3 regions of the Pseudomonas sp. 20P_3.2_Bac5 genome follow, and region 1 is predicted to be linked to each of the others. Evidence: riboswitches for the same ligand, from Rfam matches in the RefSeq annotation. Region 1 holds a riboswitch; each other region holds the start of a gene.
The links. A riboswitch is a leader RNA that binds a small molecule or an ion and turns the genes downstream of it on or off. The one in region 1 is predicted to bind cobalamin.
Positions count from the first base shown of each region.

Region 2: another riboswitch for cobalamin. It lies ahead of NTD88_RS27270 (TonB-dependent receptor); the one in region 1 lies ahead of cobW (cobalamin biosynthesis protein CobW).
Region 3: another riboswitch for cobalamin. It lies ahead of cobO (cob(I)yrinic acid a,c-diamide adenosyltransferase); the one in region 1 lies ahead of cobW (cobalamin biosynthesis protein CobW).

Region 1 is NZ_JANLOA010000009.1:112,704-114,959, reverse strand. Features, by position in the region: gene cobN (cobaltochelatase subunit CobN) at 1-110, opposite strand, end outside; gene cobW (cobalamin biosynthesis protein CobW) at 114-1,181, opposite strand; cobalamin riboswitch at 1,277-1,485, opposite strand; cobalamin riboswitch at 1,542-1,729, shown strand; gene NTD88_RS01515 (CbtB-domain containing protein) at 1,828-2,010, shown strand; gene NTD88_RS01510 (CbtA family protein) at 2,022-2,256, shown strand, end outside.
Region 2 is NZ_JANLOA010000135.1:31,119-33,374, reverse strand. Features, by position in the region: gene NTD88_RS27275 (aldehyde dehydrogenase family protein) at 1-1,008, shown strand, start outside; cobalamin riboswitch at 1,087-1,293, shown strand; gene NTD88_RS27270 (TonB-dependent receptor) at 1,401-2,256, shown strand, end outside.
Region 3 is NZ_JANLOA010000131.1:38,980-41,235, reverse strand. Features, by position in the region: gene NTD88_RS26155 (PQQ-dependent sugar dehydrogenase) at 1-153, opposite strand, end outside; gene NTD88_RS26150 (hypothetical protein) at 250-828, opposite strand; cobalamin riboswitch at 980-1,201, shown strand; gene cobO (cob(I)yrinic acid a,c-diamide adenosyltransferase) at 1,347-1,958, shown strand; gene NTD88_RS26140 (cobyrinate a,c-diamide synthase) at 1,955-2,256, shown strand, end outside.

The DNA of each region.
Region 1 (2,256 bases):
AGGTGCGAGTCACCGCTGCAAAGGATCACCAGCTCGGCGGGAGTCTGCCCGAGGTCGGCAATGCTGTCGTCCGGCACGAAGCCGCCGGGCTGGGTCCGCAGCAGGTGCATGGATCAGGCGCCCAGGGCCGCGCGCAGACGGGCTTGCAGCGCCTCGGCGTCGAGTTCCTGACCGATCAGCACCAGGCGCGTGACCCGCGCTTCGTCACTGCGCCAGGCGCGGTCGAAGTGTTTGTCGAAGCGCGTACCAACGCCCTGGATCAGCAGGCGCATCGGCTTGCCGGGAATCGCCGCGAAACCCTTGACCCGCAGAATGCCGCTGTCCACCACCAACTGGGTGAGGGCGTCGAGCAGCAGGGCTTCGTCGGCTTCGGGCAGTTCCAGGGAAATGGAATCGAAGGCGTCGTGGTCGTGGTCGTCGTGGTCATCATCGTCGTGATGGCTGTCGTGGTGGGTACGGCGGCCGTCGATATGGGCTTCCGACTCGGCGCCCAGGCCCAGCAGCACTTCCAGCGGCAGCACGCCTTTGCTGGCTTCGATCACCTTCACGGCAGGCGGCAGCTCTTCAGCCACTTCGGCGCGCACGGCGGCCAGGGCATCGGCAGCGATCAGGTCGGCCTTGTTGAGGACGACGAGGTCGGCGCTGGCCAGTTGGTCGGCGAACAATTCGTGCAGCGGGGATTCGTGATCCAGATTCGGGTCCAGCTTGCGCTGGGCATCGACCTGTTCCGGGAAGGCGGCGAAGGTGCCGGCGGCCACGGCCGGGCTGTCGACCACAGTGATCACCGCGTCAACGGTGCAGGCGTTGCGGATTTCCGGCCATTGGAAGGCTTGCACCAACGGCTTGGGCAGCGCCAGGCCGCTGGTTTCGATCAGGATGTGGTCGAGGTCGCCACGGCGGGCCACCAGTTCACGCATGACCGGGAAGAATTCTTCCTGAACGGTGCAGCACAGGCAGCCGTTGGCCAGTTCGTAAACCCGGCCGCAGGCTTCTTCTTCGGTACAGCCGATGCTGCACTGCTTGAGGATTTCGCCGTCGATGCCCAGCTCGCCGAATTCATTGACGATCACCGCGATACGGCGGCCCTGGGCGTTGTCCAGCATGTGCCGCAGCAAGGTGGTTTTGCCCGAGCCGAGAAAGCCGGTAACGATGGTGACGGGGAGTTTGGCCAGTGTTTTCATGTCGGATGCCCTTGGCAGGATGGCGGGCATGCGGGACGGGAGCCGCAGGCATGCAGCCTGGGCGCGTTCGCCACCGGATCACCCCGCCCGGTTGAAAGTCGGAAACTGAACGAGGCAGGTCTCCTGGCTCGCGCTGTGCCCTTCAGGGCGGCATCGACGCCTTCCCGCCGGTTCGGCAGTGGCTGTGTCGATGGGAGCAGCGCTTACAGTTGCGGGGGCAGCCGCGGCCTGGCCTGAAAAAGGCGCACCGCGTTCCCGTCTTAGCTCCGGCCCGTGCCAGAGAACCTCGAACCGGCAAGGCTACGCAGTGCCCCGAAGCCGGTCAACCGCTGTATTGACGGATGTCAACGCGCGTGATTTCCTAGCGCGATTCGTTTGGGTGCCTTTTTGTTACAAGGTGAAACGGGAAACCGGTAAATTCCGGTGCTGCCCCCGCAACGGTAAGCGAGGAAAGCGTCAAGACCACTGTGCCTGCGGGCATGGGAAGGTGACGCCACGGCGAAATGCCCTCGCAAGCCCGGAGACCGGCCTGAACAACAGCATTGACCAAACCCGCGGTGGGCGGGCGACGTTGCAGCCCCTGGGCGATTCCGGCCAGGGGTTCTTCGCGCTTGCCTGTTGCCGACAACACCAAGAGGAAAGCGCCATGCCGATCATCGCCAGTCACGCCATCGCCACCCCGACCACCCTCAGCCAGCGCATCGTCGCTGCCGTCAGCGCCTCGGTGCTGGGCCTGTGCCTGGTCTACTTCGCCGGCTTCTCGCACATCGAAGCGGTGCACAACGCCGCGCACGATACCCGTCACAGCGCCGCTTTCCCTTGCCACTGAGGCCTGCCCGAATGTTCATGCGCATCGCTCGCACCGCAGGCTTCGCCGGCCTGCTGGCCGCACTGCTGCTGACCCTGCTGCAAAGCTTCTGGGTCGCGCCGCTGATTCTCCAGGCGGAAACCTATGAAACCGCGGCCCCGGCCGTACAAGAACACGAGCACGCCGACGCCGCGGCGGGCGCGGAGCATCATCACGACGCCGAAGCCTGGTCGCCGGAAGATGGCTGGCAGCGCGTGCTGTCCACCA
Region 2 (2,256 bases), on a different contig from region 1:
GAACCGCTGGGGCTGATCGTCGCGATCACGCCTTACAACGACCCGCTGAATCTGGTCGCGCACAAACTGGGCCCGGCGATTGCCGGCGGTAACGCGGTGATCCTCAAACCGTCCGAGCTGGCGCCGTTGTCGGCGTTGAAACTGGTGGAGTGCCTGTCGCAGGCCGGGCTCCCGGACAACGTGGTGACCACCGCCACCGGCGGTGTGGAACTGGGCCGGGCGCTGGTCGAACTGCACGAGGTGCGGATGATTTCCTTCACCGGCGGCTTTGCCACCGGCGAATCCATCGCCCGCAGCGCCGGGCTGAAAAAGCTGGCGATGGACCTGGGCGGCAACGCGCCGGTATTGGTGCTGGAAGACTGCGACCTCGGGCCGACCGTGGAGTCCTGCGTCTCGGGTGCCTTCTGGGCCGCCGGGCAGAACTGCATCGGCACCCAGCGCATCCTGGTGCACCGCGCGATTTATCCGGCGTTCCGCGAACAGTTCGTGGCGCAGTCGCGGGCCTTGAACCTGGGTGACCCGTCGCTTCGCGAAACGGATGTCGGGCCGATGGTCACCGAGCAGGCGGCCTGCCGCACCGAACAATTGGTCGAGGACGCCGTGGCGGACGGTGCCAGGGTGCTTTGTGGCCACCGCCGCGAGGGCGCGCTGTACGCACCTACCGTGCTGGAACAGGTCAGCCACGCCAGCCGGATCTGGCAGCAGGAAGTGTTCGCGCCGGTGGTGATCCTCGAACCGTTCGACCACCTCGACGACGCCGTCGCCCTGGCCAACGCGCCGGAATACAGCCTGCACGCCGGCGTATTCACCCGCGACCTGTCGACCGCGCTGAAGCTGGCCCGGCGCATCGAGGCCGGTGGCGTGATGATCAACGACTCGTCCGACTACCGCTTCGACGCCATGCCATTCGGTGGCTTCAAATACGGCAGCCTCGGACGGGAAGGGGTGCGCTTCGCCTATGAAGACATGACGCAGCCGAAAGTGGTGTGCATCAACGACATGGGCTGAGTCGTCGCGTCGGTGATTGCCGGTCCTGATGCCGGCCACCGACACCTCTGTCGTTGACCGGCTGGCACTTTGATGGTCAACTGCGCGCCTGTTTCAGGTGCCCCATACCGCCGTGTATGGGGTGAAACGGGAAGCCGGTTCGTCACTTTGCTGATCAGTCCGGCGCTGCCCCCGCAACGGTATGCGAGCGAAACATTCGAAAAGCCACTGTGCCCCGCGCATGGGAAGGCGAATGTTTCATGACCCTCGCGAGCCCGGAGACCGGCCTGAAGCATCGTTTGGCAAACCCGCGGTGGGCGGGCGCAGGCCGGTTTCCGTGGGCTGTCGCGCCCGCGATTCCCTATGCGTTGTTCCCTCCGGGATTCTTTCATTCCTGCTTCAAGTGGAACGACATGTCCCGTAATTCCCTGTTCAATTCCTTCTCGGGCACGCTGCTGTGTGCCAGCCTCGCACCTTGCGTATTACTGTCCCTGCCGGCGCACGCCGCGGAAGACGAAAAAGCCCTGTCCCTGCCGGCCACGGCCATCAACGAGGTCGCCGAGCAAAACCCTCAGCCTGACCTGCACACCCCGAGCACCAGCGGTTCGCGCCTGGGGCTGACGCCGCTGGAGACCCCGGCCAGTGTGACCAGCATCAGCGCCGAGCAGATCCTCAAACGCAATAACGCCACCGTGCAGGACGCCGTGACCCGCTCGCCGGGCGTCACCTTCATCGGCACTCCCGGCAACGGCGGCACCGCGCTGTCGGCCCGCGGCTTCACCGGCCACAGCTCGACCATGCAGTTGTATGACGGCACCCGCCTGTATGTCGGCGCCGGCACCGTCACCTTCCCGGTGGACACCTGGGCCGTGGAACGCATCGATGTGCTGCGCGGCCCGGCCTCGGTGCTCTACGGCGAAGGCGCCACGGGCGCGGTGATCAACGTGGTGCCGAAGAAGCCGTTCGAGGGCGAGATCCGCAACCACCTGCGCCTCGGCTATGGCTCGGACGACAAACGCCAGGCCGCGCTGGACAGCGGCGGCTCGCTGACCGACACCCTCAGCTACCGCTTCAACCTGAACCAGCAAGCGAGCAATGGCTGGGTCGATCGCGGCAACTCGGAAAGCATCGCCCTCAGCGGCTCGCTGCGCTGGCAGGCCACCGACGACCTGAGCTTCACCTTCAGCCACGACTACAGCGACCAGGAGCCGCAGCGCTACTTCGGTACGCCGTTGGTGGACGGGCATTTCCGCGAGTCGCTGCGTGACC
Region 3 (2,256 bases), on a different contig from region 1:
GGCGATGTTCACGGTGGGGATCAGGGTCTTGTTCGGTTCCGGCAGTTGCGGCGCCGGGCCGCTGCCGTCGGTGACCTGGAGCCGGGCGGTGTCACCGCAGGCGGTCAGGCCGGTAGTGATCGCCAGTAGAACTGCAATGCGTAGTGAAGACATGTGCGACTCCTCGGGGAACGGGTGCTTATAAGGAGTCAGAGGTGGATCGGAGAAGGGAGGTTCAATTGTCGGGGCCGCGGGCGGCCCCGACAATCTTCAGGCTTGCTTCAGCAACAAGGCCACGCCCGGATAGTACTGACCAAACTCGTCATGCAATTTCCGATAGCCATACGGGAAACACCAGGCAATGGCGCAGGCGTTGTGCTTTTGCAGGTCGTCCACCAGGTCCTGCAGTTCCTCGGGGCTGACATGCTGGCCGAGCTTGCACGGGCTGGCGAACAGCGCGGCGATCTTCAATTGGCTCGGGTAAGCGATCGCGCGCGCGCTGGCGCCGACGTCCTGCAAGGCCGCGCTCAGGTCCAGCCGGCCGACCTTCGGCCAGCGCTGGCCGGCATGCAGGTAGGCCGACTCTTCGCGGCTGGCGATCAGCAAGGCGCAGCGAGCATCCCGCTCGCCCTCGTCGCGTTGCTTCTTGCTCTGGAAATCCTGAAGGGTGACCAGCTCGGCTTGCCAGATGGCCGCCGAGAGGATCCCGAGGTTGCCCTGGAGCCCTTGCCAGTAAGGCCCTTCGTTGTCGCCGAGGGTCTGGTTGAAGCGTTCGATGCATTCGCTCCAACGCTCCAGCGCCGGGCGCAGGAATTCCAGGCGAGGATTGTTGATGATCAGGCCTTGCATGCTGCTCTCCTTTCGTAATTGTTGTACGAGTACAGCGGAAAACCGTGGCACTTTGATATCACTCGACTGAGTGTTGCACAAGACGACAGAAACGCCATCGGTCGCCTCGTACCGGGCGCCTTTCATTGACGCTCCGGGTCCAACCCTCTAACCTTTGCGGCTTGTTTCAGGTGCTCTGTGGCCCGCCGGCCGACAGGGTGAAACAGGGAAGCCGGTGAGCACGCCAGACGTGCGATTCCGGCGCTGCCCCCGCAACGGTAAATGAGTCAAGGCTGCGCATGGCCACTGGGTGTCGTCACCCGGGAAGGCGCCCGGCCAGGATCTGAATATCCGCTCATGAGCCCGGAGACCGGCCTGCAAACAGTCAACGGCATCACGGAGGGTGATGCGCGGTTTTCCGGGCCTCGTCGCCCGGCTCCTGCGCGTTCCGTGTGCCACTACCCCCTTCATCTGTCGATGCCCCCAGCCTTGTCGCGCCAGCGGACAAGCCGCGCCGACAGTGGCCCGCGGAGATCCCGATGACCGAATCCACCGAACGTGACGAACGCCACCTGGCGCGCATGCTGCGCAAAAAGGCGGTGATCGACGAGCGCATCGCCAATTCCCCAAATGAATGTGGCCTGTTGCTGGTACTCAGCGGCAATGGCAAGGGCAAAAGCAGCTCGGCCTTCGGCATGCTCGCCCGGGCCCTCGGCCACGGCATGCAGTGCGGCGTGGTGCAGTTCATCAAGGGGCGCAACGCCACCGGCGAAGAGCTGTTTTTCCGCCGCTTCCCTGAAGAGGTGCGCTATCACGTGATGGGCGAGGGCTTCACCTGGGAAACCCAGGACCGCCAGCGCGACATCGCCGCCGCCGAAGCGGCCTGGGCGGTGTCCCGGCAACTGCTGCAGGACCCGAGCATCGGCTTCGTGGTGCTCGATGAGCTGAACATCGCCCTCAAGCACGGCTACCTCGACCTCGAACAGGTGCTGTCCGACTTGCAGGCCCGCCCGCCGATGCAGCACGTGATCGTGACCGGCCGCGGCGCCAAGGACGAAATGATCGAACTGGCCGACACCGTCACCGAGATGGGCATGATCAAACACGCTTTCCAGGCCGGCATCCGTGCCCAGAAGGGCGTCGAACTATGAGCGACACCCGGCATTGCCCGGCGGTACTGATCGCCGCGCCGGCTTCCGGCCAGGGCAAGACCACCGTCACCGCGGCCCTGGCCCGTCTGCACCGCAACCAGGGGCGCAAGGTCCGGGTGTTCAAGTGCGGCCCGGATTTCCTCGACCCGATGATTCTCGAACGTGCCAGCGGCGCGCCGGTATACCAGCTCGACCTGTGGATGGTCGGCGCCGAGGAAAGCCGGCGCCTGCTCTGGGAAGCGGCGGCCGAGGCCGACCTGATCCTGATCGAAGGCGTCATGGGGCTGTTCGACGGCAC